DNA from 2 places in the Streptomyces sp. NPDC059355 genome. Region 1 is predicted to be linked to the other one. Evidence: predicted binding sites of a transcription regulator. Region 1 holds the regulator's gene; the other holds the start of a gene.
What was found. The regulator HrcA, encoded in region 1, represses chaperone genes, less so after heat shock. The targets are predictions, from matches to a motif close to TTNGCACTCNGNNNNNCNGAGTGCNAA.
Positions count from the first base shown of each region.

Region 1 (3,403 bases):
CCGTGCCCGCCTCACAGGCCACCACCGCGCCGCAGAAGTCCGTACCCGCCACCTCGACCACCAGGTCGGTGTCCGCCGGCACCTCCGGCACCGGCTTGGGGCGCTTCCACTGCGGGGTCAGGTCGGGGGAGTACTCGCGCATCCGGCCGAGAGTAGGAGAGAGCGCGGGCTCACGGGCCCGACACGCCGAACCGCCGTGCCAGTGTGTCGCGTTGCTCACGGACGAAGTCCGCGGAGACCACCGCTCCGTGACCCGGCACGTACAGAGCGTCGTCCCCGCCCAGCGACAGCAGCCGGTCGATCGCCGCCGGCCACTGCGCCGGCACCGCGTCACTGCCCGCCTGGGGCTCCCCCGACTCCTCGACGAGGTCCCCGCAGAACACCGTCTCGCGCTCGCCCGGCACGAACACCGCCAGGTCGTACGGGGAGTGCCCGGGCCCGACGTTGGCCAGCAGCGCCTGCACCCCGCCCAGCTCCAGCGTCCATTCGCCCGACACGGAATGCCTCGGCACCACCAGCAGGTCCACCGCCTCGGCGGCCTCGGCCTCCGCCAGCCCCTGCAGGACCGCGCCGGCGCGCAGCTCCTCCCGGCCCGCCGACAGCTCCGCGTCCAGCCCGACGGCCCCGTACACCTCGGCCCCGGCGAACGCCGCCACGCCCAGTACGTGATCGAAATGGCCGTGCGTGAATGCGATATGCGTCACGCGCCGGCCGGTCAGCCGCTCCGCCTCGGCCCGCAGCTGCGCCCCTTCGCGCACGCATGAGCCCGGATCGATCAGGAGCACCGACTCGTCCCCCACCACCAATCCCACCGTGCAATCCCACACCGGGAGCCGCCGCCGTCCGGTCCGCCCGGTCAGCCGCTCCCAGCCCGCCTCTTCCCAACGCACGTCCATGCCGCGACGCTACCTTGGCGGGCCGCCCTTGCCAGGGGCTGACTACCCGGCCGTACACTGGCCGGGGGATCTCTGGCACTCGAACGCCCGGAGTGCCAACGAAGCAGATCAAACCGACCATGACGCGCGACGACGACCAGCTGGAGGTGTGCGCGATGCTCAGCGAACGCAGACTCGAGGTGCTGCGCGCCATCGTCCAGGACTACGTCGGGACGGAGGAGCCGGTCGGCTCCAAGGCGCTCACCGAGCGGCACCGGCTCGGCGTCTCGCCCGCCACCGTGCGCAACGACATGGCCGTGCTGGAGGACGAGGGCTACATCGCCCAGCCCCACACCAGCGCCGGCCGGATCCCCACGGACAAGGGCTACCGGCTCTTCGTCGACAGGCTGGCGGGAGTCAAACCGCTGTCGACGCCCGAGCGCCGGGCCATCCAGAACTTTCTCGACGGCGCCGTCGACCTCGACGACGTCGTCGGCCGTACCGTGCGGCTGCTCGCGCAGCTCACCCGGCAGGTCGCCGTCGTCCAGTACCCGAGCCTGACCCGGTCCACGGTCCGCCACGTCGAGCTGCTGTCGCTGGCTCCGGCCCGGCTCATGCTCGTGCTGATCACCGATACCGGCCGGGTCGAGCAGCGGCTCGTCGACTGCCAGACGCCGTTCGGCGAGACCTCGCTCGCAGATCTGCGGGCGCGGCTCAACAGCCGGGTCGTCGGGCGCCGGTTCACCGACGTGCCGCAGCTCGTGCAGGACCTGCCGGAGTCCTTCGAACCGGAGGACCGCGGCACGGTGTCGACCGTGCTCTCGACCCTGCTCGAGACGCTGGTCGAGGAGGCCGAGGAGCGGCTGATGATCGGCGGAACCGCCAATCTCACGCGCTTCGGACACGATTTTCCCCTGACGATCAGGCCGGTGCTCGAAGCGCTGGAGGAGCAGGTCGTGCTCCTCAAGCTGCTGGGCGAGGCCAACGAGTCGGGAATGGCCGTACGGATCGGGCATGAGAATGCCTACGAGGGACTGAACTCCACGTCCGTCGTCTCGGTCGGCTACGGTTCGGGCGGCGAAGCAGTCGCCAAACTCGGCGTGGTCGGACCGACCCGCATGGACTACCCCGGAACGATGGGAGCGGTACGCGCAGTGGCACGTTACGTCGGACAGATCCTGGCGGAGTCGTAAGTGGCCACGGACTACTACGCCGTTCTCGGCGTGCGCCGCGACGCATCGCAGGACGAGATCAAGAAGGCCTTCCGCCGCCTCGCGCGTGAACTCCACCCGGACGTGAATCCGGACCCGAAGACGCAGGAGCGCTTCAAGGAGATCAACGCGGCGTACGAGGTGCTCTCGGACCCGCAGAAGAAGCAGGTCTACGACCTCGGCGGCGACCCGCTGTCCTCCTCGGGCGGCGGCGCGGGCGCGGGCGGATTCGGTGCGGGCGGCTTCGGCAACTTCTCCGACATCATGGACGCCTTCTTCGGCCAGGCCTCGCAGCGCGGCCCGCGCTCGCGGACCCGCCGCGGCCAGGACGCCATGATCCGCCTCGACCTGGAGCTGGACGAGGCCGCCTTCGGCACGACCAAGGACATCCAGGTCGACACGGCCGTCGTCTGCACCACCTGCTCCGGCGAGGGCGCCGCCCCCGGCACCTCGGCGCAGACGTGTGACATGTGCCGTGGGCGCGGTGAGGTGTCGCAGGTCACCCGGTCCTTCCTGGGCCAGGTCATGACCTCGCGTCCCTGCCCCCAGTGCCAGGGCTTCGGCACCGTGGTCCCGACCCCGTGCCACGAGTGCGCGGGCGACGGCCGGGTCCGCTCCCGCCGCAGCCTCACGGTCAAGATCCCGGCCGGCGTCGAGAACGGCACCCGGATCCAGCTCGCGGGCGAGGGCGAGGTCGGCCCCGGCGGCGGCCCCGCCGGCGACCTGTACGTGGAGATCCACGAGCTGCCGCACCCGACCTTCCAGCGGCGCGGGGACGACCTGCACTGCACGGTGACCATCCCCATGACGGCCGCGGCCCTGGGCACCAAATGCCCGCTGGAGACCCTGGACGGCATGGAGGAGATCGACATCCGTCCCGGCACCGGGTCCGGCCAGTCGATCCCGCTGCACGGGCGCGGCGTCACGCACCTGCGCGGCGGCGGCCGCGGCGACCTGATCGTCCACGTCGAGGTCACCACCCCCGGCAAGCTGGACGCCCAGCAGGAGGAGCTGCTGCGCCAGCTCGCCAAGCTGCGCGGCGAGGAGCGGCCCATGGGCCAGTTCGCGCCGGGTCAGCAGGGCCTGTTCAGCCGCCTGAAGGACGCCTTCAACGGCCGCTGACCGGCCTGTCGGCACACGTACGAGCCCGGTCCGGGGATGCCCCGGACCGGGCTCGCCGCATCGATCCGGACGCCGCCGGGGAAGCGGACTATGCCAGGCGAATGCCGTGATTCGGCCCGGTGAGCGGGACATGGCACGATGCAGTCCATGTCCTCCGCACCGTACGGTCTCTCCCCCTACCCGATCGTGCAGGCT
Region 1 is NZ_JBHYXN010000037.1:10,547-13,949, reverse strand. Features, by position in the region: gene ACFXGI_RS28720 (DUF3097 domain-containing protein) at 1-142, opposite strand, end outside; gene ACFXGI_RS28715 (MBL fold metallo-hydrolase) at 171-896, opposite strand; gene hrcA (heat-inducible transcriptional repressor HrcA) at 1,052-2,068, shown strand; gene dnaJ (molecular chaperone DnaJ) at 2,069-3,208, shown strand; gene ACFXGI_RS28700 (nitronate monooxygenase) at 3,356-3,403, shown strand, end outside.

Region 2 (3,403 bases), on a different contig from region 1:
ACCCCTCTCCGCAGGGTTACCGAACCCGCAAGACCGTCGCCTTCGGTGAAGCCTTGCCCCTCCCGGAACCGTTCGGCTTCGCACTCGACACCACCGGCTTCTGACGGGCCCGGAGAACGCCCGAGGGCGGCACCCCCCGTGTGGGGAGTGCCGCCCTCGGTCGAAGAACAGCCGATCAGCCAGGGGCCGATCAGAAGTCCATGTCACCGCCCGGCATGCCGCCGCCGGCCGGGGCGCCGGCCTTCTCGGGCTTGTCGGCGATGACGGCCTCGGTGGTGAGGAAGAGGGCCGCGATCGACGCCGCGTTCTGCAGCGCGGAGCGGGTGACCTTCGCCGGGTCGATGATGCCCTCGGCGATCATGTCCACGTACTCGCCGGTCGCGGCGTTCAGACCCCAGCCGACCGTCAGGTTGCGGACCTTCTCCACGACGACGCCACCCTCGAGACCACCGTTGACGGCGATCTGCTTGAGCGGGGCCTCCAGGGCGAGCTTCACGGCGTTGGCGCCGGTGGCCTCGTCACCCGTGAGCTCGAGCTTCTCGAAGACCGCGGAGGCCTGGAGCAGGGCCACGCCACCACCGGCGACGATGCCCTCCTCGACGGCCGCCTTCGCGTTGCGAACGGCGTCCTCGATGCGGTGCTTGCGCTCCTTGAGCTCCACCTCGGTCGCGGCGCCGGCCTTGATGACGGCCACGCCGCCGGCCAGCTTCGCGAGGCGCTCCTGGAGCTTCTCGCGGTCGTAGTCCGAGTCGGAGTTCTCGATCTCGGCGCGGATCTGGTTGACGCGACCCTGAACCTGGTCGCTGTCACCGGAGCCGTCGACGATCGTGGTCTCGTCCTTGGTGATGACGACCTTGCGGGCGCGGCCGAGCAGGTCCAGGCCGGCGTTCTCGAGCTTGAGGCCGACCTCCTCGGAGATGACCGTGCCGCCCGTGAGGATGGCGATGTCGCCGAGCATGGCCTTGCGGCGGTCGCCGAAGCCCGGGGCCTTGACGGCGACGGACTTGAAGGTGCCGCGGATCTTGTTGACGACCAGGGTCGACAGGGCCTCGCCCTCGACGTCCTCGGCGATGATCAGCAGCGGCTTGCCGGACTGCATGACCTTCTCGAGGAGCGGCAGCAGGTCCTTGACCGAGCCGATCTTCGAGTTGACGATCAGGATGTACGGGTCGTCGAGCGACGCCTCCATACGCTCCATGTCGGTGGCGAAGTACGCCGAGATGTAGCCCTTGTCGAAGCGCATGCCCTCGGTGAGCTCGAGCTCCAGACCGAAGGTCTGGGACTCCTCGACCGTGATGACGCCTTCCTTGCCGACCTTGTCCATGGCCTCGGCGATGAGCTCGCCGATCTGGGTGTCGGCGGCGGAGATGGAGGCCGTGGAAGCGATCTGCTCCTTGGTCTCGACATCCTTCGCCTGCTCCAGCAGGGCGCCGGAGACGGCCTCGACGGCCTTCTCGATGCCGCGCTTGAGGGCCATCGGGTTGGCGCCGGCGGCCACGTTGCGCAGGCCCTCGCGGACGAGCGCCTGGGCGAGCACGGTGGCGGTGGTCGTACCGTCGCCCGCGACGTCGTCCGTCTTCTTGGCGACTTCCTTGACCAGCTCGGCGCCGATCTTCTCGTACGGGTCCTCGAGCTCGATCTCCTTGGCGATGGAGACACCATCGTTGGTGATCGTGGGGGCGCCCCACTTCTTCTCAAGGACGACGTTGCGACCCTTGGGGCCAAGGGTGACCTTGACGGCGTCGGCGAGCTGGTTCATCCCGCGCTCGAGACCGCGCCGGGCCTCCTCGTCGAACGCAATGATCTTGGCCATCTGAAGTGGTCCTCCAGGACTGGGGTTCCCCCTGCGCCGTCGGCACGATGGGGAGGGTTGGATTGCTCCGGACCGCGCCCGCGCCCGCGACGGACGGCCTGCGTGCCCGGCGGTTCCTTCCCGCCGGACCCTGCGGGCCTCACCGACCCGGTCCTGTGTAGTAGCACTCTCACCAGGAGAGTGCTAACGCCAATGATTAGCACTCGACCCCTCCGAGTGCAAGCGGCTTGGGTGAACGCCCCGCCCCCGCCCGGCCCCCGGCGCGGCGGGCAGCACGAAGGGCCCGTACCCCTCCTCCGAGGTGCGGGCCCTTCGTGTGTATGCGTCGGTGGTCGATCGCGCCGGGACTAGACGGCGAGCTTGACCATGTCCGCCTGCGGACCCTTCTGGCCCTGCGAGATCTCGAACTCGACCCGCTGACCCTCTTCAAGGGTGCGGTACCCGTCCATCTGGATGGCGCTGTAGTGGACGAACACATCCGCACCACCGTCGACCGCGATGAAGCCGTAGCCCTTCTCCGCGTTGAACCACTTGACGGTGCCCTGAGCCATGCCTAACTCCCCTATTACTGGCCCTTGCGCAGGACCGCACTTCGCGGTCCCGGGTCAGAACTTGCGCCGGAACGCCTCGACCGGGGCTGAATGTATCCGCACCGCTGCTGTCTGCAACAGGTCAATCCGACGAGAATTCTGGACACGGGGATACATTGAAATAGAGTGAAAAGTTGGCAGATTCTCGGGCAACTCGGACCCGGCATATCTCGCCAAAGCCCCATACCGCACTCGCACATTGACTCAATGTCAACCATCACGCGACCCGCTCATATGCGGCGGGCAAGTACAGCGGAGGGGACTTCCCCAACTCTACCGCGCCCAACCAAGCAGAATTACCCCCTCCGCTTTTACCGGAAGGGGTAATTCTGGGCTTTCGCGTATCAGCAGCCGCCCGCGACGGCGGGAATGATCGAGACGCCCGCGCCGTCCGGCGTCACCGCGTCCAGACCGCCCTCGAAGCGCACGTCGTCGTCGTTGACGTAGACGTTCACGAAGCGGCGCAGCTTGCCCTGGTCGTCCAGGACACGGGCGGAGATGCCCGGGTGGTTCGCCTCCAGGGAGGCGATGACCTCGGAGAGGGTCGCGCCCTCGGCGGAGACCTCCGCCTGGCCGCCGGTGTAGGTGCGCAGGATGGTGGGGATGCGGACGTTGACGCTCATGGCGCTACTGCCTTTCCGGGGTTCAAGGGGGGGAGGGGGTGTCCGGCGGATCAGGGCCGGACCGCCTAGACCAGGCCGGCGGCGCGGAACGCGTCCAGGCTCGGGCGGATGGTCGCCGTCTGCCCGCTGTCCGCGGCCACCGCCTCCAGGGTCTTGAGGCCGTCACCGGTGTTGAGGACCACCGTGGTCAGAGCCGGGTCGAGCTGCCCGTTCTCGATGAGCTTCTTCGTCACGCCGACGGTCACACCGCCCGCGGTCTCGGCGAAGATGCCCTCGGTCTGCGCGAGGATCTTGATGGCCTCGACGACCTGCTCGTCGGTGACGTCCTCGACGTAGCCGCCCGTACGGCGGGCGATGTCCAGGACGTACGGGCCGTC
Region 2 is NZ_JBHYXN010000020.1:30,513-33,915, reverse strand. Features, by position in the region: gene ACFXGI_RS20170 (Uma2 family endonuclease) at 1-104, shown strand, start outside; gene groL (chaperonin GroEL) at 191-1,813, opposite strand; gene ACFXGI_RS20160 (cold-shock protein) at 2,161-2,364, opposite strand; gene ACFXGI_RS20155 (MoaD/ThiS family protein) at 2,748-3,026, opposite strand; gene thrC (threonine synthase) at 3,092-3,403, opposite strand, start outside.
Region 2: the regulator HrcA is predicted to act here: its motif matches at 1,974-2,000, upstream of groL (chaperonin GroEL).